Regions from separate parts of the Ornithinibacillus sp. 4-3 genome, predicted to be linked through region 4. Evidence: riboswitches for the same ligand, from Rfam matches in the RefSeq annotation. Region 4 holds a riboswitch; each other region holds the start of a gene.

Region 1 (7,514 bases), 330 kb from region 4:
CTGATGTTTGAAACGCTTGTTACAACGGATGCAGATTTTGAACCAATTCCGATGCTTGCTGAAAAAATTGACATTAGTGAAGATAATAAAAATTATATTTTTCATTTAAGACAAGGAATTAAGTTCCATAATGGAAAAGAAATGAAAGCAGAAGATGTGATCGCATCAATGGAGCGTTGGGCAGAGGTTTCTAGTGTGTCTGGAGAATTATTTAAAACAGCAACATGGTCAGAAATAGATGAATATACAGTAGAACTTGAATTAGCTTCCCCTTCATCGCTTACCTTAAATACATTAGCAACTGCAAAAGCAGCACCAGCAATTATGCCAAAAGAGATTGTTGATGCGGCACCAGCAGAAGGCATAGAGGAATATGTTGGAACAGGTCCTTATCAATTAGAAGAGTGGAGACAGGATCAATACATTCATTTTACAAAGCATGAGGAATACCAAGCAGTAGATTTACCAGCGACTGGTCTAGGTGGTAAGAAAGAAGCGTTAGTAGATAATATTTATTTTCATTTAGTATCAGATAGTTCTACACGTTTGGCTGGTTTACAATCAGGAGAATATGATTTTGCTTATAATATTCCTTATGATAATTATGAGTTATTGCAAAACACAGATGGTATAGACCCGATTTTAATCCCTGGATCTAACATGATTTTTAAATTGAATTTAACGGAAGGAATTGTCTCAAACCCAACAATTCGTAAAGCGATTAATTATGCATTAGATTATGATGAAGTGATGATGGCTGCATTTCCAAATAAAGACTTTTATTGGTTAGATCCAAGTTATATGCATGTAGATTTACCATTTTGGAAAAGCGATGCTGGCAGCGAGCACTTTAATCAAAATAATCAAGAGAAAGCAAAAGAATTATTAGAAGAAGCTGGGTATGATGGTGAAGAAATTAAAATAATGGCAACACGTGATTATGAATATATGTATACAATGGCTGTAGTACTGGAAGAGCAGCTTCAGAGAATCGGAATGAATACAAAATTAGAAGTATTTGACTGGCCAACAAAGACAGAGCGCCAAGCGGATCCTACATTATGGGATATTTTCCCATTAGGATTATCTATGGTCAGTACTCCGCCACAGCTCTTATCATTGAGCCCGACATGGGCAGGTGGAATTGCAGATAATTATATTACAGATCAAATAAAAGAGATTGAAAATGCAGCGAGCATTGAAGAATCAAGAGAAATTTGGGAAGACTTACAAGCGTATAACTGGGATTACTTACCGGTTATTAATTTAGGTGGAACAAGTACATTGTATGGGATAAGTGATAAGGTACAAGGTTTGGAATCGCCACTTGGACCGTTGTTTTGGAATGTGACAATAGAAGAATAGAAAAGATGAGGTTTCATGTAATTTATGAAAATGATGTTTGCAAGGAGGAATTATAGAATGGTAGTTTCAAGGTTTAAATCTGTACTTGGCCTGTTGATTATGATGTTGGTTTTAGCCGCTTGTCAAAGTACAGAGAATGAATCAAATCAAGCGAATGGTGAGGATACTGGTAGCGGTGAAAGTGAGGAGCTTAGGGTATCGATAAGTATCCAGCCACCAACACTTGATCCCCCGATGTCCACAGCGACGAAAACATCGCATGTAGCTCGAAATATTTTTGAAACGCTTGTGACATTAAATGCCGAGTATCAACCTGTACCCATGCTGGCAGACACAATTGACCAAAGTGATGATAGGCTGACATACACCTTTCATTTAAGAGAAGGTGTGTTATTTCATAATGGGAAAGAGATGGTTGCTGAGGATGTTGTCGCATCGATGAATCGTTGGTTAGACATCTCGGCAGGTGGAAAATTATTAGAAGGCGCAGTATTTGAAGAAGGGGATCCTTATACGGTTCTCTTAAAATTAGAAACTCCGATTGCAGATGTGTTGGAAATTATGGCTGATCATGTACAATTTCCTGCGATCATGCCTAAAGAAATAGTTGATACAGCAGAAGCAAGTGGAGTCACAGAGTATATTGGTACCGGACCTTTTCAGTTTAAAGAGTGGCGTCAGGATCAGTATATCCATTTAGAAAAGTTTGAGGATTATGTGGCAGTAGATGCACCTGCAGATGGGTTTAGTGGTAAAAAAGAAGCCTTTATCAACAATGTTTATTTTATGATTGTACCGGATCCAAGCACAACCTTTGCCGGTTTACAAACTGGAGAATTTGATATTGTGTATGATGTTTCGAATGATCAATATGAGCAACTTTTACAAGATGAAGCACTAAGTACCCGTCCTTACCATTTTGGTAGCCTTATTCTGTCGTATAACAAAAAGGAAGGACCGGCGACTGATCAGAAATTTAGGCATGCACTCAATGCGGCGATTAATTCCGATGATATAATGCAGGCTGGATTCGTGCATGAAGATCTTTTTGAAATTGATTCTGGATATATGACGAAGGATCGAACGAATTGGTATAGCGATAATGGAAGTGAGTTCTATAATCAAGCTGATCCAGAGAAAGCAAAACAGTTACTAGAAGAATCGGATTATAATGGAGAACCAATCACGCTCCTAACTTCACGTGATTACGAATTTATTTATAATGCATCTGTCGTTTTACAGGAGCAACTAGAACAAGTAGGAATCAATGTGGAATTAGAGCTTTATGATTGGCCAACCGTATTAGAAATGCGCCAGGATCCAGAATTATGGGATTTGCATATTAATGGAACTGCTACTCCTGTCACCCCTTCAAGCTTATTATTCTTGAACTATGATTGGGTAGGTTGGCCAGAACATCCTAAAATTGATGAATTACTAGCAGGCATTAAGGATGCAGTAGACCAGGAAGAAGCGAAGTCGCATTGGGATGAACTGCAAGAATTTGCCTGGGCAGACTATTTACCAATTTCTATCCTTGGACAATATAGTAATGTCATTGTTACTACAGATAAAGTAGTTGATTTCTCTGAATTCGAAGGTGGATTTCTTTGGAATACAAAGCTAGTAGAATAATAAGAAAAGTGCAAAGTTAGACAGTGCTATCTTTGAATAAGCATTAATTGCACAATTTTTATATTTTCCTATCTAAGAAAAAATAAAATAGTTGTCGGTGGCGGAATGATTAGGATTGTCTATAGTTTATTCCCCGCCACAGCTCTTATCATTAAATAGGCTTTTAAATCGTTCGTTTAGAGATCGATTTTATTTTTTAATTTTAATTCATAGTTTACTAATGTGAATAATGAGTTTTGAAGACAACAGGAGGGTACAAATATGAAATTTTCCAAACGCAGTCTATTCTTAGTCATGCTAGCATCTATTGTGTTTTTTATTATAGGCTGTAGCTCTAATGAATCAGAGGTAGATGGAAATAAATCAGATGAAACAAGCAATGATGAAGCAAATACTGGTAGTGTATTAAAAATTGCGCTAGATGGGCAACCACCAACTTTGGATCAACCGACAGCTGCCCCAACTGCAATTCGAGATACAGCTAGACTTATGTTTGAAACACTTTTAACAACAGATTCCAATTATGCTGCTGTTCCGATGTTAGCAGAATCTGTTGAGACTGATGATAATAAGACCTATGTATTTCATCTAAGAGAAGGGGTTTTATTTCATAATGGTAAGGAAATGATTGCAGAAGATGTGATTGCATCGATGGAAAGATGGTTAGAGAAATCAGCAATTACAGGAACTATTTTTGAAGGTGCAACTTGGACTGCGGAGGATAATTACACTGTTGTATTAGAATTAGTGGAGTCATCATCACTGACCTTAGATACCATTGCATCTTCTAAACAGGCAGCAGCAATTATGCCCAAAGAAGTTGTTGAAGCGGCGACAGCTGAAGGGGTTTCAGAATATATTGGAACAGGCCCTTATCAATTTGTAGAATGGAGACAAGATCAATATATTCATTTTACAAAATTTGATGATTATAGTGCTTTAGAGGAGCCAGCAGATGGTTTAGCTGGAAAGAAAGAGGCTTTAGTGGATGATATTTACTTCTATATTGTTACAGATGCCTCTACACGTATAGCTGGTTTACAAACAGGGGAATACGACTTTGCTTATGGTGTTCCTTATGACAGCTATGAACAAGTTAATCGTGATGAAAATATAAATACTCATCTTGATGTAACTGGAGTACAATTATTAGCTTATAACAAAGAGAAGGGGCCAGCTGCTGATGTTAGAATGCGTGAAGTAATTAATACAGCGCTAGATATTGAAGAAATTATGATGGCAGCTTATCCGAATGAAGACCTGTTTTGGTTACATTCCAGTTATATGGACGAAGACATCGTCAGTTGGGCAAGTGATGCTGGAGAGGAATATCATAATATCAATGATCCAGAAAAGGCAAAACAGATGTTGGAAGATATGGATTACAACGGCGAAGAATTTAAAATCTTAGCGACTCGTGATTATGATCATCATTATAATGCAGCAGTTGTCATCCATGATCAATTATCTCAAATTGGAATAAATGCGACATTAGAAATTTATGATTGGCCAACGGTGACACAGCTTAAAGATGATACTGATGCATTTGATGCCTATGTAATTTCTTTCTCAACGGTAAGTACACCACCACAATTCCTTGGATTAAGTCCAACTTGGGCTGGTGGAGTCAATGATGAGAAAGTTGTAGAAGATATGAAAGCTATAGAAACAGCGCCGACAACAGAAGAAGCTCAAGAAATATGGGAAGATTTACAACGCTATGCATGGGAAGAGCTTCTGCCTGTTACGACATTTGGAAGTTATAATAGCTTATATGCATCAAGTAATAAAGTTGAAGGAATCATTACCTTCTCAGGTCCAATTTTTTGGAATGTAACAATTGGGGAATAGGTATTAGTTTTCAGAAAAATGATTCTATTATTTAAGTGCTTGACAATAATAATAGACTTCATATATGATTAATTCACAATTTAAAAAGATAATTCCTTATCAAGAGTCAGGGGAGGAACTGGTCCTACGATCCTGCAGCAACCATCGAATAATTAAGAAGTATTCGATAAGGTGCCAATTCCAGCAAGCAAATAAGCTTGAAAGATAAGGAAGAGCGCGGATAATTTATCATGATATAGCCTCTTCCTTTGATGGAAGAGGTTTTTTAGTTGAGTAAGAAGGTATAAAGTTTTGCACAAATTAATTCTTATTCGGAGATAGCGCTGTCTAGCTCCGAGCGCCAAAAACTAAGAGATTTCGCGTCACGCCCTACAATAAGTCAACATCGGTTCGTGACCTCACCGTGTTTCCTTTATCTCGGTTGTGCCACTCCAATCTCTACGTTTTTAAACGGGCGCTCTACGCTTTTCTTGACTTCCAGAAAAGGGATTAGCAGTAAAATCAAGCTTTACATAGCTTTAAAACCTAGTAAACAAATGTGAATTCTAGGTATAAATCGGGAGGGATAAGACATGAATTTATTTAGAAAAGGTTTATTTTTTATTTTACTTGCAGTAGCAATTATTGCTGTAGGATGTGGACAAAGTAAGGATAGTCATTCAGATAGTGATAATGAAAAAGATTCAGGTGAAGCAGCAAACCAAGAAGAAGCTGCAGAAAATAGATTACGTATTGCATTAGATGCTCAACCGCCTAACTTAGATCAGCCGGCAAATACATCAACATCAGGCAGAGATACTTCTAGACTGATATTTGAAACACTTTTAACAACAGATGCAGAATTTAAGCCAGTTCCAATGTTAGCAGAATCTGTTGAAACAGAGGATAATAAAACATATGTATTTAAATTAAGAGAAGGTATTAAATTCCATAATGGCAAAGAAATGACTGCTGAAGATGTTATTGCTTCTATGGAAAGATGGTTAACCAAATCAACTATTACAGGTTCTATTTTTGGCGATGCAACATGGACAGCAGAAGATGATTATACAGTTGTTTTAGAGCTTAAAGAAGCATCTTCACTGACATTAGATACGATTGCTACATCAAAGCAGGCTCCAGCAATTATGCCAAAAGAAGTAGTTGAGGACGCTGGTGAAGACTTTGTAAATGAATATATCGGAACAGGACCTTATAAATTTGAAGACTGGAAACAAGATCAATATATCCATTTCACAAAATATGATGAGTATCAAGCAGTAGATAAAGAAGCGGATGGGTTATCAGGGAAAAAAGAAGCATTAATAGATGATATTTACTTTTACATCGTACCTGATACATCAACTCGTTTAGCTGGTCTTCAATCTGGAGAATATGATTTTGCATATGGTATTCCATATGATAGCTATGAATTAGTTACAAATGATGAAAACCTAAACGCACACATTACAGCAAGTGGTGAGCAATTTTTAATCTTTAATACAATAGAAGGGCCTGTAAGTGACTTCAAACTACGTCAGGCATTAAATACAGCAATTGACTCTGAAGAAATAATGAATGCAGCATTTCCAAATCCAGATCTTTACACATTAAAATCAGGTTATATGGATGATAATTTGGTTACTTGGAAGAGTGATGCTGGTAAAGAATATTACAATATCAATAATCAGGAAAAAGCAAAAGAATTACTAGCAGAAAGTGATTACCAAGGGGAAGAACTTCGCCTGTTATCGACAAGAGATTATGATCATCATTATAATACGGCAGTAGTAATTCAAGAGCAATTAACCAGAATTGGTGTAAATGTGAAGTTGGAAATTGTGGATTGGCCAACGATCAATAGTCGCCAATATGAAGCAGACACATGGGATTTATATATTATGGGCTTCTCAACAGTTAGTACCCCACCACAATTTTTAGGGTTAAGTCCAACATGGGCAGCAGGAATTGAAGATGAACATGTACATGAGCAAATGCGCGCCCTGGAGTTAGCACCAACAATTGAAGAAGCAAAAGAAATTTGGGATGATTTACAGTTATATGCATGGGAAGAGCTACTACCTGTATCCACTTTAGGTGCATATCATGGATTATACGCTTCTCAAAAGAATGTAGAAGGAATTGAAGCATTTTCCGGACCGATTTTCTGGAACGTAACTATAGAATAAAAGTGAACAAAGAATAAGCATGGAATAAAAGCCCTTATTCATTTGACAAGCATCATTCGATTGCTTAAGATGAATAGGGGCTTTTTCCAAGCTCTAAACAAAGGAAAGATCTATAGTCGTTAGATGAATATAAAAAATCCGGATATAAAATTCGGAATTTTTATACTTTTTATAGATCAAGATTAAAATAGGGGGAGTTAAGAAAATGGGGAAGAAAGCAATTAAAGCAATAGTTGTTTTATTTCTACTTTCTTTATTTGTTGTAGCATGTAGTGATAATGACGCTAATACAACAAAAGATGAAAACAATGAAGATTCAAATAAAGTGAATGAAACAGCAGAGCAAGGTGGAGAATTAAAGATTGCGGTTAATGCCCAACCACCGACATTAGATGGGCATGTAACAACTGCTATTGTTTCAATGGAAATCAGTAGAAATATTTTTGAATCACTTGTTGCTTTAGATGAGAATTTAGAAGCAAAGCCATTATTAGC
Region 2 (7,514 bases), 1.2 Mb from region 4:
GGGTAATTACATTTTTCAAAACAAAATAAGCAAAAATTATATCAATAATAACTAATGGCAGTACAATTAAGAATAAAAATCTCCAATGAATAAATTCAATCAGCCAACCAGCAATCACAGGAGCAAGTGCTGGAGCAAAAGAAATAACTAATCCAACTGTACCCATAATTGTCCCTCTTCGTTCGATAGGAAAAATCATGATTAATACCGTCATCATTAATGGCATTAAAATCCCCGCACCAATTGCTTGAATAATCCTACCAAACATCAGTATCGGAAAGTTCAGTGCAATTGCACAAATCACTGTTCCGATAAAAAAGACACACATGGAAGTCATAAATAATTTCCTTGTTGTAAATGTCTCCATTAGAAAAGCAGTAATTGGAATCATAATTCCATTGACCAGCATAAAAACAGTCGTTAGCCATTGCACTGTGTTTTCTGTTAAGTCAAGATCAAGCATAATTTGAGGTGTAGCGGTCAGTAAAAGGGTCTGATTTAACAAAGACAAGAAAGAACCTGCTATAAGTACGAGAACAATTGGTAATTTACTTCGTGTAGAACGTTGTTGGATTGGAATCTTGTCCAAAAATAATTTCCCTCCCACCTTTTTAAAGCGCTTTCAAAAAGCCATATTAAAAAAACTAGAAGATTTCTAGTTTTTCTTTGACTAAATTCAATCCTATTATGTAATCAAACAATTATGTATGAAACGCTTATTTTTCTATAGTTTTTTACCTACAAAAAAACCAGCTTCCTATATTCTTTTCTTAAGAAGGAACTGGTCAAATCATTTATTTTTTAGGTTAAGCCACGATTGCCGTAACAAAAAATAAAAAGTTTTAAACCACCACTTCGCTAAGTGGGTGTTTGCAGAAGCCTTCCTGTCGTCCCCTACACATTGAGGGCTTGACATTTCAACTTCGATTAAAACTCCCTATTCCAATTATAGAGGTTAAAACTTAGAATTATCACGTACACCGTAGCCTATATGTATATGATAGCGATGAATACCTCATAATGCAAGGAAAAATTCTTTCCATCTTATACCTAAAATAAAGTACTGAGATCTAAACAGCAATTGACGAATTGGAGATTCCTTGTAAAATGATGATAGAGATAAAACAAAATTGCAATCAACAGGAGCTTCTATATTTCTCCTATAGATCGTAATGAACATACAGAAATAGAATATAGGAAATGGGGACTACTATGATTTACTACATTGCAGCATATTTATTAAAAATTATTTTAACTATTTTTAGACCATTAAAAGTACATCAAAAAGAAAAGCTACCACAGGATGGCGGCTATATCATTGCTTGTACACATACAGGTTGGGTGGATATTTTATGGTTAGGTGTCTCAATTTTACCAACCAAAATTAACTACATGGCAAAAGTTGAGTTATTCCAAAAGCCTGCGCTTAAATGGTTAATGGGGAAATTAAAGGCTTTTCCAGTCAATCGTGAAAATCCAGGACCAAGCTCTATTAAAATCCCACGTAAATTATTAAAAGATGGAGAAATCGTCGGGATTTTCCCAAGTGGTACAAGAACAACAGAGGAAGTTCCATTAAAAAAAGGTGCCGTTACCATTGCAACACATTCCAAAGCTCCAATTGTTCCAGCAGCATATGTTGGACCAAATAACTTTAGTGACTTATTTAAATTTAGAAAACCACATCTTATTTTTGGAGACCCGATCACACTTGATCCTGACCTTCCTAAAAAAGAAGCTATTGATAAAATGATGGACGATCTAAACAAAGCATTAATTGATTTACAAAATCGCATTAAATAAAAAGCAGGGATTGTTGAAGGTTTTATTTTTCAACAATCCCTATTTTCATTTATGGACGATCAATCACTTTATTTTCTAATGTTCCAATATTTTCTATTTCTAGTGTAACTATGTCTCCAGCTTGGAGGAATTGAGGTGGCTTCATAGCTACTCCTACCCCATCTGGAGTACCTGTCATAATAATATCTCCAGGCTCTAATGTTACTAAATGTGAGATGAATTCCATTAAAAATGGCACATCAAAAATAAGTTTATTCGTATTTGAATCTTGACGCTTCTCACCATTTACATAAGAACGAACATTTAAATTAGCAGGATCAGATAATTCATCTGCGCTAACTACCCATGGACCAATCGGTGAAGTACGGTCAATTGCTTTTCCTTGTAACCATTGTGGTGTACGCTTTTGTAAATCACGAGCAGTTGTGTCATTTCCAATGGTATATCCAGCAATATAAGCAAAAGCATCTTCTTTCTTCACTTCTCTTGCTTCTTTTCCAACTACAATACATAATTCTACTTCATAATCTAATTTTTCTGTTTGTGGTGTTTTTTCAATAGCATCTTCAGGTCCAATTAAGGATGTAGCGTATTTTGTAAATAATACTGGAAATTCCGGTACATCACTTTCCATTTCTGCGGCATGTTCAATATAATTTCGCCCGATACAGATAATTTTACGTGGTTCAGGAATTGGTGTTTCTAAAGTTACTTTTTCTCTATCTAGTGAAATAACATCTGATTTATCTACCTGTAAAGAATATTCATAAGCAGCTTTTGCTTTATCAAAAGCTGGCTGTCCAATTCGATAAAAAGCATTGGGACATGCTGGTAATTCCTTGTCAATTTCTTCTATTGCTGATAAATTCTCTTCTGCAAACATCGCTAGACGATAGCTTTCCTGAAGGTCAACTACTTTGTTTTCTACGATAAACCCCATACGAGCTGAGCTTTGGTTTGCTTTTGCCTTATAACTAACAAGCTTCATGTAATACTCTCTCCCTCTATGTAAATTCTGTTCTGCATTAAATATAACATATTTTCCGTATTTTCATACATCAATTCATGTCAGAAAAGTCAATTTTGAATGCTCTTCCCTATTACAAGTTATTTAATAATTTCCAATCTAAAATCACCTTCCAAATATTAGTTGACATTTTTTTTCAAATAAAGTAATGTTAGAGCAACAATTAAATCATTATATTTCTTATCAAGAGAGATGGAGGGACTGGCCCTGCGATATCTCGGCAACAGACTTTTATAAGTACTGTGCCAAATCCAGTAGCATAATGCTTGAAGATAAGAAGAGAATAATCTAGTGCGCTGATTAAAGACCTCTTCTACTTTCAAGAAGAGGTCTTTTTATTTTCTACCATTAGCACTGGAATAAATTTTTGAGAGGAGGAATGTCTTATGACAAACATAGAAACCAAATTAGTTCAAATTGGAAACAAAAGCGACGATAAAACAGGCGCCATCAATCCGCCCATTTATTTATCCACTGCTTATGAACACAAAGGCATTGGACTATCTACAGGCTACGATTATACTCGTACGAAAAACCCTACCCGTACAATTTTAGAAGAAGGTATTGCAAGCCTTGAATCTGGTGATGCAGGATTTGCCTGTAGTTCCGGAATGGCTGCTATTCAACTTGTATTAACTTTATTTCACTCTGGTGATGAGTTAATTGCAATTGAAGATATTTATGGTGGTACATTCCGTATTTTCGATCAATATAGGGATGCATATAACATTCATACAACTTATTCTACATTTACAGATTTAACAGAAACCGAAGCATTGATTAATGAAAATACAAAGGCATTATTTATCGAATCTCCTACAAATCCAATCATGCATGAAATCGATATTGAAGCGGCTAATAAATTAGCTAAAAAACATAATCTCTTACTCATTGTTGACAATACTTTTTTAACTCCTTATATCCAGCGTCCAATTGAATTGGGGGCAGATATTGTAATCCATAGCGCTACAAAATATATTGGTGGCCATAATGATGTGCTTGGAGGATTAGTCGTATCTAAAGGGAAAGAGCTTTCCGAAAAGCTCGCTATGTTCCATAACACAGCTGGTGCTGTATTGTCTCCATTCGATTCATGGTTAATGATACGCGGTTTAAAAACGCTTCATCTTCGCATGAAACAACATGATGCAAATGCGAAGGAAGTTGCTAAATATCTAGAATCAGAACCAGAAATTGTTACAGATGTTTTATATGCTGGAAAAGGTGGAATGTTATCCTTTCGTTTGAAGAAAACAGAATGGGTGGATCCTTTTTTACAGAATATCCAGCTGATAACATTTGCAGAAAGTCTTGGTGGTGTAGAAAGTTTCATTACATATCCAACGACACAAACACATGCAGATATGCCAGTTGAAGAAAGAGAACGTCGTGGTATTTGTGATCGTTTACTTCGTTTTTCAGTTGGCGTAGAAGAAGCAGCCGACATCATTGCAGATCTAAAACAAGTATTTAATAAAATTAAAAATATTTAAGGGGAGAATTATAATATGACTAAAATTCCATTTCGCGCAGACCATGTAGGAAGTTTACTACGCCCTGAAAGAATCCATCAAGCAAGAAAAGATGTTAAGGAAGGAAATCTTTCAGCAGAAGAATTATACATTATTGAAACAGAAGAAATTACAAAAATTGTAGACAAGCAAATTGAAGTTGGTTTACAAGCGGTTACAGATGGGGAATTCAGAAGAAGATTCTGGCATACAGACTTTTTGGAGCATCTAAATGGTATTGAAGGATATGTTCCAGACGAAGGTTACCAATTCGCTGGTGGTGAAGAAACAGAAAGATATAACGTTCGCAACGTTGGTAAGGTTTCATTTAATCCTGATCATCCACATGTTAAGGATTTCAAATTATTTAATGAGATTGTTGGTGGACGTGCTGTTGCTAAACAAACAATTCCAAGCCCAAACCAGCTATTTAATGCAGGTATTATTGATGAATCTATCTATCCAGATATCGAAGAATATGCAAATGATGTGATACAAGCATATAAAGATGCACTCCAAGCATTTTACGATGCAGGATGCCGCTATCTACAATTAGATGATGTATATATCGCAGGTCTCTCTTCTCCTGACATTCCATTTAACGATGGAAAATATGATAGAGATTATTTAATTGATTTAGCACTTCGCGTTATCAATAGAGTGCTTGATGATAAACCAGAAGATTTATATATTACAACACATCTTTGCCGTGGTAATTACCGTTCTAACTATGCATTCTCAGGAAGCTATGATCTCATTGCACCTACCCTACTTGCTAAAGAAAAAGTAGATGGCTTCTTCTTAGAATATGATGATGAGCGCGCTGGAACATTTGAACCTTTAAAACATGTACCAAAAGTTGGTCCTAGAGTAGTACTTGGTGTATTCACATCTAAACATGGAGAGCTTGAGGATAAGGATGAGATTATTGCTCGCATTAAGGAAGCTTCTAATTATATTCCATTTGAGCAAATCTGTATTAGTCCACAATGTGGATTTGCATCTACACACCATGGAAATAAATTAACAGAAGAAGATCAGTGGAAGAAATTAAAATATATTGTTGATATTGCCAACGAAGTTTGGAGTTAAAATGACAAGAACGCTACAGCACTTTCTAAGCGGCTATAGCGTTCTTTTTTATTAATTTCTAATTTGTCCTTCACCAGTAATAAAAAATTTACTAGAAGTTAATGCAGGCAATCCCATTGGACCTCTTGCATGCAATTTTTGTGTACTGATTCCTATTTCTGCACCATAACCAAATTCAAAGCCATCTGTAAATCGAGTTGATACATTATGATACACTGCGGCAGCATCTACATTTTGTAAAAAGAATTTCGCATTCTCCTTATCTTCTGTCACAATAGCTTCTGAATGCTTTGTTCCATAGTTATTAATATGCTCCACAGCTTCTTTGCAAGTTTCCACAACTTTCACGCTAATAGATAAGCCTAAATATTCTTTTTCCCAATCATCCTCTGTAGCTTCAAATGCATTTGGACATACTTGACGCACTTTTTCATCTCCATAAATAGATACGCCTTTTTCCTGTAATTTATTAAGTAAACGTTCCCCATTAGCTACAAACCAACCTGATTCGATTAGAAGGGATTCTATTGCATTACAAACCGATGGACGCTGAAGCTTAGCATTTAATACAATGTTTTCTGCCATTTGATAGTCGGCTGAATGATCAATAAACAAATGACAATTCCCAGCACCAGTCTCAATAACAGGAACAGTAGATTCTCGTACTACTGTTTTAATTAATTGACTTCCTCCACGCGGAATTAATACATCTAAATATTCCTCTAAACAAAATAATTCTTTCGCTGTTTCTCTACTCGTATCTTCAATTAATTGCACTGCATCTGCAGGTATCTTACTTTGTTCTAATGCGCGATGAATAGATGATACTAATGCTATATTTGAATGTTTTGCTGATGAGCTACCACGTAAAATAATCGCATTTCCTGTTTTTAATGCTAATGTCGCAGCATCTATCGTTACATTCGGTCTTGCCTCATAAATCATGCCAACTACACCAATAGGCACACGTTTTTTTTGTACATGAATTCCATTTTCTTTTTCAATAGTTTCTAAGATTTCTCCAACTGGATCCACTAATGTAACTAGCTGCCCAATGGCATCATGCATATCTTGAATACGTTTTTTATCTAGCATAATTCGATCTAAAAATGCATCTGTTAGCCCTTTCTCTTTTCCTTCTAACAAATCTATTTTATTTGCTTGTAAAATACTTTCTATGTCTATTAATAATTGTTTGGCTATATTCTGTAAGGCTTGATTTTTTTCCTCGGTCGTTATGTTTACTAATTGATAACTAGTTTCTTTTGCAATTTTTCCTTTTTGCAATACTTCACTCATGATTATAACCTCCTAAGCATTAATTTTTTTGACCCAACGATCTCGGTGAATCACTTCTCCAGATAAGACGCAGTTCTCTATTGCCTCTTCCTGGTTTCTACTCATAATTTTTTTCATAACTTCATCTGACGAACAGCTTACTTCTCCTTTTCCAAGTAATCCATTCATTCCGTGTACTTCAACTACTTCTCCTTTTTGGAAGGTACCAGACACTTTGAAAATTCCCGCTGGTAACAAACTTTTCCCTTTAAACATAATCGCTTCTTCAGCACCTGGATCTATATACAGCTTCCCTACACTTTCAGAATGAAGGGCAATCCACTGACGCTTCGTATTAATAGCTCCCTCTGTGTGACTAGCAATATAGGTTCCGTCCCCTTCCCCTTCAAGGATAATTTTTAATTTATCCGGTCCTTCCCCTTGCCCAATAAATACAGATACACCTAAGGAAGTTGCTCGTTTTGCAGCAAGAAGCTTGGATTTCATTCCCCCAGTTCCTACTTTAGAGCCTGAATCTCCCGCAGCTTTCATCATTTCATCTGTGATTCCTTCTAGAAAATCAATTTTCTGGGCAGTGGGATCTGTATTTGGGTTTGCAGTATATAATCCATTAATATCAGTTAAAATAATTAATTGATCTGCATGAATGAAACCACTTACCAAAGCTGAAAGCATATCGTTATCACCAAATGTCAACTCATCAATTGCAACCGTATCGTTTTCATTAATAATCGGTATCAAGCCTCGATCTAGAAGCTCTGTTATAGTAGCAAATGCATTGC
Region 3 (7,514 bases), 1.1 Mb from region 4:
TGTAATGCTAGACGTTCTTTAGCTGGTTTAGAACGAACAGCAGAAGCTTCTGTTAAATTCTTAATTTCTTCATGTACTTTATCATTTGAACGATGTGTTTCTTTTACTAGCTGTAGTGCTTTAGCAACTTCATCTAATTCTGTTTGGATTGTTTCTTTTCCTTCATTTAATCCTTTTGTTAATAATGCAATTTCTTTTAGCTTTTGATCAGCAAAGGATAGTCCACCTAAAGTAATTGCATCTAATTTTTTCTCTAAGTTCTTTGTTACTGGAACATGTAGTAAAGAACTAGATGGTTGAACAATTAAATTTTCTTCTTTCACAAATTGTTTAATAGAATCAAGTACTGTTAAAGTTTGATTTAAGTCATTTCTCCAAACATTACGTCCATCAATAACACCAGCAGCAAGCACTTTGCCTTGAGGAAAGCCATATTGTTTTAATAAATCTAACGATTCTCCATGTACAAAGTCAAGTCCGAATCCAGCAACTGGGAGTTTTGTAATACGCTCATAGTGAGATACTTTTTCGAAATAAGTTTGGAAGATAATATTAATTCCTGCTACTTCTTTAGCGAATGCTGCAAACACTTTTTCAGCAGCTTCAACATATTCTACAGGAGCATTTGTAGAGAAAATAGGCTCATCAATTTGTACCCATTTTGCACCAGCCTCCGCTAACTCTTTAAGAATTTGTACATAATGAGGTGTGAATGCATCTACAATTTCTTGGAAATCTTTTGCGTCATAGCCTTTAGATAGAGCTACATATGTAACTGGCCCAAGGATAACTGGCTTACCATCGATTCCTAATTCTTCTTTTGCTTCTTTATAAGCAGTTAAAGCTCTGTTTTCAACTAATGCTGGTTTGGCATCATTTAGCTCAGGACGAATATAGTGGTAATTTGTGTTAAACCATTTTGTCATTTCTGAAGCAACCGCATTATCTACTCCACGAGCAATCGCATAGTATGTATCAATGTCTACTTTTCCACCATCATAATCATAACGGCTCGGTACAATACCAAAAGTAGCTGAAGTATCTAGCACATGGTCATATAGTGAGAATTCACCAACTGGGATCAGATCAATACCAGCATCCTTTTGCTTCTTTAAATTGTTAATACGGATATCTTTAGTACGCTTTAATAATTCAGCTTGATCGATATCGCCATTCCAATAGCTTTCAAGTGCTCTTTTCCATTCTCTTAATTCACCGATTCTTGGATAACCTAGATTAGAACTTTTTACTTTTGTCATGATAATTCCTCCTAATATTTAAGAAATTTGCTGAGTTTTTGATTTTTTTTCATTAATATAATTTATCAATTCAACGATAATGTCATATCGCATGAAAGGGGTGATTAAATAAACTCCATTAAAATACTTTAATGCTTCATCAATTAATTCTTTGGAAATAGCGATACTTTTTTTGGTAGAAGCTTCTCTATCACCAGCAACATTACTCATCCGTTCACGAATTTCATCAGAAAGCTTAATTCCTGGAACCTCATGATGTAAGAATTCAGCATTCTTAGATGATGTGATTGGCATGATACCAACAAATATTGGGGTATCAATATGGGACGTGGCATCACTTAATTGTTTGAATTTCTCCATATGATAAATAGGCTGTGTGAGAATGTAATCTGCACCACTATTTATTTTTCTCTCCATACGCTGTACTGCTTTTTCAATATTAGCTACATTTGGGTTAAATGCTCCTGCAATGGAGAAGTTAGTAGCTTCTCTTAAAGAGTTTCCTAAGAATGAAATACCTTCATTTCCTTTTTTGATTAACTCTATTAATTTGAAGGAATTTACATCGAAAACAGAGGTTGCTCCAGGGAAGTCACCAATTTTTGTCGGGTCACCTGTAATAACAAGCATCTCATCTATTCCTAATGTGTGTAGACCTAATACGTGGGATTGTAATCCGATTAAATTACGATCACGACAAGTGAGATGTACTAATGGTTTAATTCCTTCTTTTTGCAGGAGAGAAGCGATAGCTACATTGCTAATTCTAGGTGAGGCTAATGAATTATCAGCAACTGTAATTGCATCAGCACCGGCTTCTTTTAATGCTTTTGCACCTTCTATATATTCAGTAACATCTAAATGCTTTGGTGAATCTAATTCCACGATGATTGTTGTTCTTTCTTTTGCCAATTCTGAAATTGTTTTTTTATCTGATTTTTTCTGGCGCTTAATGATAATTTCTTCAATTGGAATTACTTTTTTCTCGGTAATTGGTTTTCGAGATTTAATCCCTTCCGCCATTTTTTGAATATGTTGTGGAGTAGTTCCACAGCAACCGCCAATCAGTCTTACTCCTTGTTCACGAAATTCATTTGCAGTAGTAGCAAAGTAGTCTGGCTCATTTTCATAATAGAGCACGCCATCTCGGTAAGCAGGCAAGCTTGCATTTGGATAAGCAGCTAATAGCGCATGCTTTAGTAAAGGAACTGATTCAAGAGAGCTTACCATTTGTGCAGGCCCTAGCCGGCAATTGACACCAACCACGTCAGCCCCAATATCTTCTAGACGTTTTAATCCATCTTTTAGATGTAAGCCATTTTCAAGAATTCCCGGTTCATGCATCGATACGTTTGCGATAATTGGAAGGTTTGTTTCTTCGCGAGCGATTTCTAAGACGATGCTCAGTTCATCGAAATTATAATAAGTTTCTAGTAAAATTCCATCTACTCCAGATAGTAACAAACTGTATAATTGCTCTTTAAAGCTTCGCTTAATCTCTTCTTCGGATTCTTCAAATTGTGAACCGTGGATACCACCAATCGTCCCAAGAATATGTGCCTTACCTTTACTAGCATTTTTTGCAAGGTTTACAGCTGCTTCATTTATTTTCTTTACTTTTTCTTCTAAGCCATACTGAGCTAACTTAATGTAGTTTGCACCATATGTATTGGTTTGAATTACTTCTGCTCCAGCGTTAATATATGCTTCATGGACAAGTTGAACTTGTTCAGCACTGGTTAAGTTTAATTCTTCAAAACAGGTTTTTACTCCATGTGAGTATAAGACTGTTCCCATGGCACCATCAGCAATTAAAATTCTTTCTTTCAAACTATCTAACAAACTCATCTCATATTCACCTCAATCTTTATTGGAATATTTCGTTTTATTTGACTATTAATGATCCAGTTATTAATAGTCGTCGCCGTAGATTTTCATATGAAATTTTATTTTTGAAAATCTAGTTTGCCATCTTTATTAAGATGAAATATAGCAATGCCTAGAGTGTGAATGATTTTCTTTTAAAAAGATTTTTGCGAGTCTTAAACAAATAAAAAAACCCTCTTCTTTAATTAGACTATAAGAAGAGGGTTTGCTATCTATTTTCATCACTCTTCTTATCTTTCAGGCATTATGCTTGCTGGAATTGGCACAGTACTTTAAAAGTCTGTTGCCGAGGCTTCAAAGGGCCAGTCCCTCCACCTCTCTGGATAAGAATTTAATTTTTATTATTAAATTTGTTTTCACTTTACATGGGACTTTGAAACTTGTCAACTATCTTTTTAAAAAAATAATCAAAGAAAGCTCCTAATCTCTAGTGCCTGTAGGTGATATGGATTAAAAAATATTTTTTCTCTTTGTAATTATCCAAAATTAAAACGCTTACAATTTTATTTTCTAAAAGTGCTTAGCATGTTAACATAGAAAAAAGGGTATTTAAAATATAAATGAACTAGCGTGGGAGGAGAGAACAATGAGTCAACAATTAGTTGAGTATGCAAGAACAGGTGATATAGAAAATCTGAAAAATTTATTAAAAGAAGATGTTGATGTGAACATCCGTGATGCAGAAGGTAGAACCGCTGTATTAGAAGCTACACGTTATAATTATCCAAAGATTGTAGATATATTAATTCAACATGGGGCAGATGTAAATATTCAAGACTTATATCGAAATAATGTACTTCTCCATGCAGGTGCAGCTGGTTATTTAGAAATTGTAAAGCTAGCAATAGCGGCTGGTGCTAATACGAAACTGACTAATCGATATGGAGGAATTGCTATCATTCCTGCAGCAGAAAGAGCACATGTAGAGGTCATTGAAGAATTATTAACTTATTCAGATTCTGATGTCAATCATATTAATAATTTACATTGGACTGCATTAATGGAGGCAGTAATTCTTGGTGATGGTGGAGTACGCCATCAAAAAGCAGTAGAAGTGTTATTAAAGCATGGGGCAGATCCTAATATTGCTGATCGAGATGGTATAACTCCATTGCAGCATGCGGAGCAGCTTGGCTACACGGAAATTGCTTTGCTACTGAAAGCTGCCGATGCTTAAAGGAGTGAATCTATTGTTAAAAGAAAAATGGTTGCAGGAAGCAATTAAGTTGGCACAGGATAATGAAACATCAAAAAATGGATCTCCTTTTGGAGCAGTGGTAGTAAAGGATGGAGTTATTGTAGGAAGAGGGGTTAATCAAGTAAAGCGCACGCACGATCCATCACAGCATGCAGAGTTACAAGCTGTGATACACGCATGTCAATCTTTACAAACCACGGATCTTACAGGCTGTGAAATTTATGCAAGCACAGAGCCATGTCCAATGTGCTTGAGTGCGATTTATTTTACTAAAATAGATGCAGTATACTTTGCGGAAATCAGTACAGAAAGTCAAGATTATGTGTATCATCAACTTTCACTGCCGAGACAAGAGCGCGATATACATATGGAGCAGTTGTTAGAGAAAAACTAAATATTGGAGGAATATGAATGAACACTACTTATTGGTTAACAAATACAAGGCTTGAAACAAGCTATTATAAAGAAAATGATATGATTACAGCTACTAATACGGAATTTTTTCATCTACTGATTGAGGACGGAAAAATCACTGATATTGTTCCAGCTTCTGAGCAGTTAACAGATGAGCTACCGAAGAAGGATGCAAAACAGCTCTTAGCTCTACCATCATTTGTTGAAAAACATTGTCATCTTGATAAGACATTGCTTGGGGACCAATGGAGAGCAGTAAAGCCTGTTAAAAATATTTTAGAAAGAGTAGTAATTGAGAAAACGACATTGCCTACTTTAAAAACGACTACACAGGAACGTGCAGAAAATTTACTAGGAAGATTTGTCAAATACGGGGTTACACATGTGCGTACACATGCAGATATCTATCCAGAAGTAGGTTTAGAGAATTTAGAAGAAATTAAAAAGGCATTCCAAACATTCTCAGGGAAAATTGAACCAGAAATTGTCGGCTTTGCACAGCATGGTTTTTTAAAAGCAAATACAAGAGAATTGATTCAAGAATCTACTAAACATGGTGTGGATTATATCGGCAGTGTCGATCCAGCTACTGTGGATAATGATATTGAAACTTCTTTACAAGTGTTAGTTGACATAGCGGTAGAAGGAAATGTCGGAATTGATTTACATATACATGATCCTAATGAATTAGGAGCTTTCACGATTAAACGTTTAGCTGAATTAACGATTGAAGCAGGTTTACAAGGAAAGGTTGCGGTAAGTCATGCGTTTGGAATTGGTGATATCTCTCGCACGGCACTTGATGAGATGATTCCTTTGTTAAAAGAGGCGGGAATGACCTTTATTTCTAGTGTTCCAATTGACCGTAAATTCCCACCACTTGAATATTTACGTGAACAAGGTATCAACACGGCAGTTTGCTGCGATAATATATTTGATTCATGGTCTCCATTTAATAATGGTGATATTTTAGAACGTTTGGAAAGGTTAGCACAGCTCAAGCAATGGAAGGATGAGTATTCCTTAAGCCAGTCTATTTATTTTATTACTGGAGGAATTACTCCACTTAATCAACTAGGAGAGCAAGTATGGCCTAAAGTTGGCGATGCTGCAAATATCGTTTTAGTTGATGCAACATGTACAGCGGAAACTGTAGCAAGAAGAGCAGAAAGAAAAGCAACTATTTATAAAGGCAATTTCTCATTCGATAATATTTAAAATCTAATTTAGATTGAGGCTGGGACAAAAGAAAAAACTAAGCTTGAAATCCGAACAATATTTAACTGAAGCAAAGCATATTTCCGAAATGGATATTTGCGCAATTTATGTTCGGAATTAGCTAAGTAATAAACTCTTTTGTCCCAGCCCTTTTTAGTTTGCAAAGAAATATATCATTATCAAATAGATTAAATTTTGAGTGCTCCTATGTTTTCTCTTCTTTTATGTTTGTCATTACTGATTTTTTTCCTGTGTTAACGTATGATAGAAGTAGAGAACACTGGATTTAAAGGAGCATTCGTATGCGCGAAAATATCCATTTATTTTATACAAATGATTTACATAGCCATTTTGAACATTGGGCACGTATTGTTCATTTTTTCAAGGAAAATAAAACAAAAATTGTTAATCGAAAAGAATCCTGCTTTTTATTTGATATTGGAGATCATATGGACAGAGTTTCCCCGATTGCTGAAGCATTTATGGGAAAGGCAAATGTTGAGTTATTAAATGCGGCAGAATATGATGTAGTTACACTTGGGAATAATGAGGGAATTACTTTATCACATGATGATCTATACCATTTGTATGATGATGCGAATTTTTCAGTGGTGTGTAGTAATATGCATAATTTGATTGATGAGCAACCCCCTTGGCTCAAAATTTCTACACAGCTAATATCAGAAAATGGAGTTCGAATTGCAGTTCTAGGTTTAACAGCTCCATATAGTGCTTATTATCAGTTATTGGGCTGGCAAGTGGATTTTCCTCAAGAAACATTAGAGCGACATTTAGCTGTAGTGAAAAAAGATGCTGATATTATCATTTTGCTGTCTCATTTAGGATTAAATGAAGATAGACAAATTGCCATGAATCATTCAGAGATTGATATCATAATTGGGGGACATACACATCATTTATTACGTACTGGAGAAATGGTGGAGGAGACATTATTAACCGCAGCGGGTAAAAATGGTGAATTTGTTGGAAATGTCTTATTAACATGGGATCACACGAATCAAAAATTAATTAATAAAGAAGCATATGCGATTAATATTGCTCATTTGCCGAAGGATGAAAAAACGGTAGAAAAATTATCTTCTCTACAGCAAGAAGCAAATACAATCTTATCTGTCCCTGTTGTTCATACAGAAGAATCATTGGCAGTAGATTGGTCAAAGGGTACACCAATTATTAAGTCATTGACAGAAACGTTAAAGGAATGGACTAAGGCAGATTGTGCGATGCTGAATACAGGGTTATTATTAGAATCATTTCCGTCTGGAACGGTATCGTACGAAGATGTGCACCGGATTTGTCCACATCCAATTAATCCCTGTGTGGTAGAGCTTGATGGGGATGAACTAATGGAAGTAATCCGTTCGTCCTATACCAGTGCTTTTACAGAATTTGCACTTAAGGGATTTGGTTTTCGTGGAAAGAAACTAGGAAAAATGGTCTTTTCAGGATTAGAGATAGAAACAATTGATTATGGAAACCATGAATCGATTAAACGAGTATTGTGGAATGGAGAACCC
Region 4 (7,514 bases):
TAGATTTTCCAGCTCCGTTTGCTCCAATAACACCGTAGCAATTTCCTTGTGTAAATTTTAAATTTACATCTTCAAATAACTTTTTGTCTCCATATTGTAAACTAACATTCGATACTGTTATCATTGTTAGGTACCCTCCAATATTACATGCTCTAATTGCTAAGCTTACAAAAATAATTGGATTACGTCAATCATGGAGCTAAATATAGCTGTTTTTGAATATAATAAATTCACGATAGAATGGATGCTTTCTTCTAAGGCTGCTAGAAAATTAGCTTGTAAAAAAAGAGTTTCTTATGTATTATTTTAAATAAGTGTTTTCGTAATCGAAGTATTCTACGTTCGATTGCATCCATGTCATCATCACGAAATAAATAGAAGCAAACCAAATTTGTCTTTCGAAGGGGGAAGACAGGAAATGAAAACAATTTACTTTATTTTTTCCGATACAGGTACATGGTTATCTCGTGCAATTAAACTATTTGTAAGTGAATCATTGAATCATACTTCGATTGCATTTGATGAAAGCTTAGATGAGGTATACAGTTTTGGTCGAACCCGCCCTAAAAATCCATTTCTTGGTGGATTTGTACGTGAGAATATACGGGGTGATTTAATGAGGAATGCAAACTGTGCTGTTTATGCTTTTAATGTATCTAATGAAGAATATGAAGAAATTCGTAAAAACATCAAACTAATTGAAGAAAGCAAATCATTGTATCGATATAATTTTATTGGTTTACTTGGTGTGTTATTTAACATCGAAATTAACCGACAATATGCTTTTTTCTGTTCGCAGTTTGTGGCATATGTAACTAGGGATATAGCATCATTGACGATAGAAAAGCCATTATGCTTTGCAACACCAGCAGATATTCGCAATCGTGAAGGGATGCATTTGATTTATCGAGGAAAACTTGGAGAATATGCAGCTGCATGTCGCTTGCATAAATCAGAAGCTTTAACACATATAGATGAAAAAAAGAAAGTTATTACCATCTAATGAAAAAGCGTAAGGTATATTTATAATGTTATTTGATTTTAGCCATTATACATTTATATATTCATATATTTAAAGAATCTCTACAGCCCTTTCTTCATAGAAAAAGGTTGTAGAGATTTTTTAATCGATTCCAAGTGTGCTATAAGGAATTCGGATTCGGAAAGCAAAGTGGTTTGCTTCCACATCGAATTGTTCGATAGCAACTTGAAAATTACTTTTTATATCCATTTCTGTGACTGCTACATAAATTTCTTCTTCCTTAGGATTCACAACCACCCAGTCAGGCATTGGTAAGGATTTCTTCATATACTCCATAATCTTCTTATTTGGTAATTGTAATAGACCAAGAGAAATAGAGCGTTGTTTTAAGATGACATTACCATCCTCTTGGACGATTGGCTCTAAATGGATTGAGAGCGGGACAGTTGTTGAAAAGACAGGTAAATCGCCTTGCAGATGTACGTCCTCTTCTAAAGAAACCGAATATCGGTGATTCGTTTTTTCCAAGAATTTATTGATATATGCATTGACTAAATCATTTAAGTTTTGTTTTGTTGTACGGACAACAAATTCAGAACTATCATGATAGTCAACTGGCTTTGTTGTTGGATATTCGGAACTTGAAACAGGCCAAAATATGAGTAATGCAATTAAAAATAGTATACCGAAGTTGATGTAGAGAAGATTGACGAAGTAATTTCTCCATCTATTCCCCGGTAGTTGTTCCGTTTTCTTCTTCATCATTCCCACCTTCAACTTCTATATTTGTTAAAAACTCTAAAACACGTTCTGCCATATGATAATATCCTAGTGAATTTGGATGAAAGTGATCATCAGCAAATAGATTATCACTTGCTTGATCAAACACATCTTGCATAGGAATAAATGTAACATCTTCATATTGACTCGTCGTAAAATTACTTGTTCGATTCCAGTCATTTACAATCGTTCCTAATTCCTCTATCTCTGGGAAATATTGAGCAAAAGGATTATAAATTCCTAATAGGAAAATATGTGCTTTATTATTTAGTTCTCTCATTTGTGTCAGAATCGTATTTATACGTTCTTCGTACTTTACACGTTCTCGAGCAAATTGTAAATAATGAAGGTCTACAAAGTTGTCTCTTGCGACTTTCATGATATCATTTGCACCGATTGTAATTAAAATAATATCTGCACTCTTCAGAGACTCCGAAATCTCTTCTTCTTCTTCCATGCGCACAAGCATTTGATCTGTACGATTTCCTCTTTTTCCGAAGTTTTCAAAGGTCGCAATTTGATTTTCTGCATTAATTGTACGATCTAAGATTCCAATGTATCCTCCTGCATTATGTTCATCACCAACTCCTTGAGTTAGGGAATCTCCTATACCAACAATCTTTATATCCTGATGTAAAAAGGAGTTCAGCGCGCTTTTGATTCTCTCGCGGATGCCATTTGTGGATGATGCAGGAACTTCTTCTTCGACAAACTCTTCTGGCTCAATCTCTTCTTCCGCAATTTGCTCAAGAATATCTTCTGTAACAGGAGGAACTTCTTTTAATTTTGCGAAGTTGGATTGTTGTTTACTATATGCATAAATGCTGACGCCACCAATAATAATTAAAATACCTATTATCCCATAAATTATTTTCCTAATAATTGAAATCACACCTATATCATGCACTTATTTAAAAGGGTCTTTTTAAAGCAATTATGTCCAATTTTCTTAAGTTCATTACATAATGAAGTCTAGTCTAAAACTATTATATTTTGTATAGCCTGCCTATAAAAAAATGTGACATCTATCAGAGGTTTTATACTCACTTAATAAGAATTTAGTTCCCAAGAGAATTTTATATTCCTTTTACTGAAAAATTACCTCTAAATGGAGATAAAAATAAAAGACCGTCTTTCATTATTTTACACTTTACATGTACGATGTAAACCGAAATCTTTTTTACAAAATAATTGTTTGAATTGGGGGAAAAGAGGAAATTTTCTTGTTATATGAGATTTTATGCAAATGGAAAATGATTTGAGTTAGTGAAATGAAAAGCCATAAACTTGGTACTTTAAAGTATTAGTTTGAAACCATAAAATATGTATGATTAATTATATTTTCTGTGAAAAAAACCTGTTAGCCGATAAGGAAGCTAACAGGTTTTTCTTCATGAGAAAAGAAAGTATAAAAATTGCGCAAATTAATGCTTATTCAAAGTTAGCGCTGTCTAGCTCTGAGCACCAAAAACTAAGAGCTAACGCGAGCCATCCTATAATAAAGGAGACTTGGCGATTGACAAGGCGTTAGGCGCAGACAGAGTCATAGTCGCACTTTTATCGACTAAGTTCAGTCACGTCACGCTTTTAGCCTGTAAGGGCGCGACTTTCGCTTTTTGTTTTATGAATTATTTACTTGTCCTTGCTTCTACTATTTCTTCTAATAAATCTTTATTAAAGAAGACGATAGCGTCATGTATACTTCCCAATGCACTTATGATATCTCCTGTTGGCTCATTTTCTACCCAGATGATTTTTCCTTGCTTCTCTGTAAATGTAGTCAGTTGAGCTTTTGAGATATTATCTTTGACCCATAGTGCATCAACTTGGTCTGTAGAAGAGATGGCATCCACTGCAATTATTTGATAACCAGCCTTTTTAACTGCTGCTACTTTTGTTTCGTCGATATCAGCAACTGCAATGACCTTTTGGCGTAAGCCTTCACTGCGGTCAAATGGTGAATGTACTAGCCATTTTGTAACTGAATCTTCGGTGTTTGTAAGCGAAGGTTCAATACCTACCGCTTTAGACATTGCTTGATCCAAGTCTTCTAAAATATCTTTTACAGATTCAAGTCCAATAGATAGACGAATTAATTCTTCATTTACTCCACTTTTCTCCAGATCCTCTGCACTTAATTGTTGATGTGTAGTGGATGCAGGATGGATAATTAATGATTTCGCATCACCAACATTTGCAACATGTGACCATAGCTTCACATTGTCGATTGCTTTTCTTCCAGCATCACGACCGCCTTTAATTCCAAATGTAACAATGGAACCGTAACCTTCTGTAAAGTACTTATGTGCAAGCTCATGTGATGGGTGATCTTTTAAGCCAGGGTAGTTCACCCAATCTACCGCAGGATGTGTTGTTAAGAACTTAACAACTTTTTCTGTATTTTTCGCATGACGTTCCATTCGTAAATGTAAAGTTTCTAATCCTTGCAACAATAAAAATGCGTTATGTGGACTTAAGCAAGCGCCGATATCACGCAATAACTGTACTCGTAGTTTAATAGCAAATGCAGGTGCACCTACATCTACATAGCGTAATCCATTATAGCTATCATCTGGCTCTGTAAATCCTGGGAATTTTCCATTACTCCAGTCAAATTTTCCGCCATCAACGACAACTCCAGCAATGGAATTCCCATGTCCACCAATCCATTTTGTGGCAGAATGAACAACAATATCTGCACCCCATTTTAATGGATGCGCGATTCCAGGTGCGAATGTGTTATCAATAATAAGAGGAATCCCATGCTCATGAGCAATATCAGCTACAGCCTCAATGTCAAAAACATACAAGCTTGGGTTTGTAATGGTCTCCCCATAAACTGCTTTTGTTTTATCCGTAATAGCTTCTCTAAAGTTTTCAGGATCCGATCCATCAACGAATTTTACATTGATTCCATATCTAGGCAAGGTATGGACGAATAAATTATATGTTCCACCGTATAGGTTACTATCTGTAACAATTTCATCTCCAGCACTTGCAATATTTAAAATGGCAAATGTAATTGCCGCCATACCAGAAGAAGTTGCGACAGCTGCAACCCCGTCTTCCAGTAAACTTACACGCTGTTCAAATGCATCCACCGTTGGATTGGTAATACGAGTATAAATATTTCCAGTTTTTTGTAATGCGAATACGCCTTGGGCATGCTCTGAATCCGGGAATACATAGGATGTTGTTTGGTGAATAGGTACTGCGCGAGATCCTGTTACTGGATCAGGGACCTGCCCACCATGAAGTAGAATAGTATCTTGATCTTGGAAATGAAATGTTGACATAATTAATAATCCTCCTCTTAATTTTTAGAAGCTTATATTGTAAAGATGTGATGATTCAAATTCAGAAAAAGAAAAGACCTCTTCTGAATAAGAAGAGGTCGTATGGTAAGGTCACGAATCCTCCTCTTATCTTCCAGATTAATGCGATTAATCTGTAGGATTTGGCACCATTAAAAGTAAAATTATTTACTCCAAGGTTGCTGGGCTTCATAGGGCCTATCCCCTCCACCACTCTTGATAAGAGATTGAGCATATAACTTAACGAGTATTATATAATTCCATTTTTTTAATTGCAAGTAATTTTCACACTAGTTTTTGTTTTCTTTGTTCAGATAATTAGATTGAAAATTCAGATGATAAATGCTTTTCAATGCTAGTTGTATCCAGTACAATAAAAGTCATAGGAATGGAGGGATTGTATGCCGAAAAAATATCAACGATTTGAAACGGCTATTATTCATGAAGGATATGATGAAAAAGAAGTATTAGGAAGTCTTGTTCCTCCTTTGTTCCAATCATCTACATTTGTATTTGATTCTGCTGAGCAAGGAGAACAACGATTTAGTGGTGAAACAGATGGTTATACCTATTCACGATTACGTAATCCTACTGTAGCGATATTAGAAGAAAGGATTGCTGCAATAGAAAATGGTGAAAAAGGTTTAGCATTTGGTTCTGGTATGGCTGCTATCTCCGCTGTATTATTTTCCTTAACGAAAGCTAATGACCATATCATTAGCTCTGTAGCTTTATATGGGAATACATTTGGTTTATTGAAATTAATGGAGGAAAAATACAATATTGCTCATGAAACTTGTAGTATGAAATCTACAGAAGAAATACGTTCATTGATTCGAAAAGAAACGGCATGCATTTTTGTGGAAACACCAGTAAATCCAACCATGCAGTTAATTGATCTGAAAATGGTAGCAGATGTGGCTAAAGAATTTGATATCCCTGTAGTAATAGACAATACATTCTGTTCTCCTTATTTACAACGCCCATTAGATTTAGGCTGTGACATTGTTGTACATAGTGCTACAAAATATATTGGGGGTCACGGAGATGTTGTTGCTGGTTTAGCAGCAGGAAAGGCAGAGCTAATTGAGCGAATTCGCAAGACAACGTTTAAAGATATTGGTGGGATTATTTCTCCATTTGATGCCTGGCTTCTGTTACGTGGTTTGAAGACATTGCCTGTTCGAATGGATCGTCATTGTGAAAATGCTGAACAGATTTTTAAACGTTTAAAAGAACATCCAAAAGTAGCAAATGCTTATTATCCAGGAGACGCTGATGCTCCAGATTATGAAATATTTAAGAAACAAATGAAAAGTGGAGGAGGAATGATTGCATTTGAAGTTGTTGGTACAAAGAAAGATGCGCAAAAGTTTTTAAATGCAGTAAAAGTAATTAAGCTAGCAGTTAGTTTAGGTGATATTGATTCCCTTATTCAACATCCTGCAACGATGACACATAAAATTGTTCCAGAGAAAGAGCGTTTAGAAATGGGAATTACTGATACAATGATTCGACTTTCCATTGGTCTAGAGGCATGGGAAGACTTGTGGGAGGATTTAGAGCAAGCATTAGAGGTCATCTGATGTATTTGTAATAGGAATGGAGCAGAACTATGACGTATTATTATTTTATTGGTGCTGATGTCACTCTCAAGCCGTGGGAAGATAATCGTAATGCGATTGGAATATGGCCGAGCGAAGATGATGAAGGTTATTTTGCTAAGGCGCTACACTATCCTCTTCAACATGAGATTTACAATGGACTAGATAGTGAAAGTGAAACGATTAGCTTGATGAATTACTTACGTTTTCAAGCAGAGGATAAGGAGCAATGTGTTTTTGAAATTGCACATTTGCTAAGCTCCAATATAGAAGATTATCAGGTGAAGGAGCGGGTGGATAAAATTTTCTCTGAAATCCAGTCGCCAAAGGAGCTTATTATTCCAGTTGGAACGATATTAACCATTCGGAAAAATAAATAACTATCAAAAAGCGTGGGGAAATAATTAATTTCCTCACGCTAAATTTGTTTGTTTTTTCATTTTCTTAAGCTTTTTTTTCATTTTCTTCTTTTGTCTGCGTTGATGGTTCATATAGGATAATAGAGCACCGGTAACAACTACACCTCTTGAAGCATTACGAATCAAGCTAGGGACTGGACCATTTTCTATAGGACGTGGATCTGAATGAGTGCTATATGGCGTGCTCGTAGACTCAATCGTTTGATCTTTTGATGGCACTGTATGGTACGTATACGCATTTTTTGTTGTATCTTCTTTGTTTAAAGCATCTAGATTCTTAGGCTCTAGACTGTCATCTGCGTGCTTGTCATAACGCATTAATGGAATGAAAATAGCCAGTAAAGCCAAAATAGCAACTATCCCGACAATGATGACTGCGGAAAAAGAATTTGTTGAAGCAAATATGAAAGTATTG

What was found. A riboswitch is a leader RNA that binds a small molecule or an ion and turns the genes downstream of it on or off. The one in region 4 is predicted to bind S-adenosylmethionine.
Region 1: it holds a riboswitch for S-adenosylmethionine, as region 4 does, so the genes downstream of both, AB4Y30_RS15790 (ABC transporter substrate-binding protein) here and AB4Y30_RS17160 (O-acetylhomoserine aminocarboxypropyltransferase/cysteine synthase family protein) in region 4, are expected to answer to the same signal.
Region 2: it holds a riboswitch for S-adenosylmethionine, as region 4 does, so the genes downstream of both, AB4Y30_RS05410 (methionine biosynthesis PLP-dependent protein) here and AB4Y30_RS17160 (O-acetylhomoserine aminocarboxypropyltransferase/cysteine synthase family protein) in region 4, are expected to answer to the same signal.
Region 3: it holds a riboswitch for S-adenosylmethionine, as region 4 does, so the genes downstream of both, AB4Y30_RS12075 (bifunctional homocysteine S-methyltransferase/methylenetetrahydrofolate reductase) here and AB4Y30_RS17160 (O-acetylhomoserine aminocarboxypropyltransferase/cysteine synthase family protein) in region 4, are expected to answer to the same signal.

The regions. Positions count from the first base shown of each region.
Region 1 is NZ_CP162599.1:3,243,807-3,251,320, reverse strand. It holds gene AB4Y30_RS15805 (ABC transporter substrate-binding protein) at 1-1,365, shown strand, start outside; gene AB4Y30_RS15800 (ABC transporter substrate-binding protein) at 1,423-3,000, shown strand; gene AB4Y30_RS15795 (ABC transporter substrate-binding protein) at 3,262-4,851, shown strand; SAM riboswitch class I at 4,945-5,062, shown strand; gene AB4Y30_RS15790 (ABC transporter substrate-binding protein) at 5,424-7,019, shown strand; gene AB4Y30_RS15785 (ABC transporter substrate-binding protein) at 7,225-7,514, shown strand, end outside.
Region 2 is NZ_CP162599.1:1,104,798-1,112,311, reverse strand. It holds gene AB4Y30_RS05430 (MDR family MFS transporter) at 1-589, opposite strand, end outside; RNA gene ssrS (6S RNA) at 805-992, opposite strand; gene AB4Y30_RS05420 (lysophospholipid acyltransferase family protein) at 1,213-1,803, shown strand; gene AB4Y30_RS05415 (fumarylacetoacetate hydrolase family protein) at 1,853-2,791, opposite strand; SAM riboswitch class I at 3,008-3,109, shown strand; gene AB4Y30_RS05410 (methionine biosynthesis PLP-dependent protein) at 3,217-4,323, shown strand; gene AB4Y30_RS05405 (5-methyltetrahydropteroyltriglutamate--homocysteine S-methyltransferase) at 4,339-5,433, shown strand; gene AB4Y30_RS05400 (glutamate-5-semialdehyde dehydrogenase) at 5,485-6,732, opposite strand; gene proB (glutamate 5-kinase) at 6,745-7,514, opposite strand, start outside.
Region 3 is NZ_CP162599.1:2,449,781-2,457,294, reverse strand. It holds gene metE (5-methyltetrahydropteroyltriglutamate--homocysteine S-methyltransferase) at 1-1,259, opposite strand, end outside; gene AB4Y30_RS12075 (bifunctional homocysteine S-methyltransferase/methylenetetrahydrofolate reductase) at 1,278-3,107, opposite strand; SAM riboswitch class I at 3,374-3,476, opposite strand; gene AB4Y30_RS12070 (ankyrin repeat domain-containing protein) at 3,733-4,323, shown strand; gene AB4Y30_RS12065 (nucleoside deaminase) at 4,337-4,738, shown strand; gene AB4Y30_RS12060 (amidohydrolase) at 4,756-5,976, shown strand; gene AB4Y30_RS12055 (bifunctional UDP-sugar hydrolase/5'-nucleotidase) at 6,279-7,514, shown strand, end outside.
Region 4 is NZ_CP162599.1:3,569,378-3,576,891, reverse strand. It holds gene AB4Y30_RS17180 (ABC-F family ATP-binding cassette domain-containing protein) at 1-124, opposite strand, end outside; gene AB4Y30_RS17175 (hypothetical protein) at 419-1,003, shown strand; gene AB4Y30_RS17170 (YpmS family protein) at 1,124-1,744, opposite strand; gene AB4Y30_RS17165 (GDSL-type esterase/lipase family protein) at 1,710-2,654, opposite strand; gene AB4Y30_RS17160 (O-acetylhomoserine aminocarboxypropyltransferase/cysteine synthase family protein) at 3,391-5,058, opposite strand; SAM riboswitch class I at 5,182-5,302, opposite strand; gene megL (methionine gamma-lyase) at 5,478-6,662, shown strand; gene AB4Y30_RS17150 (hypothetical protein) at 6,692-7,060, shown strand; gene AB4Y30_RS17145 (hypothetical protein) at 7,094-7,514, opposite strand, start outside.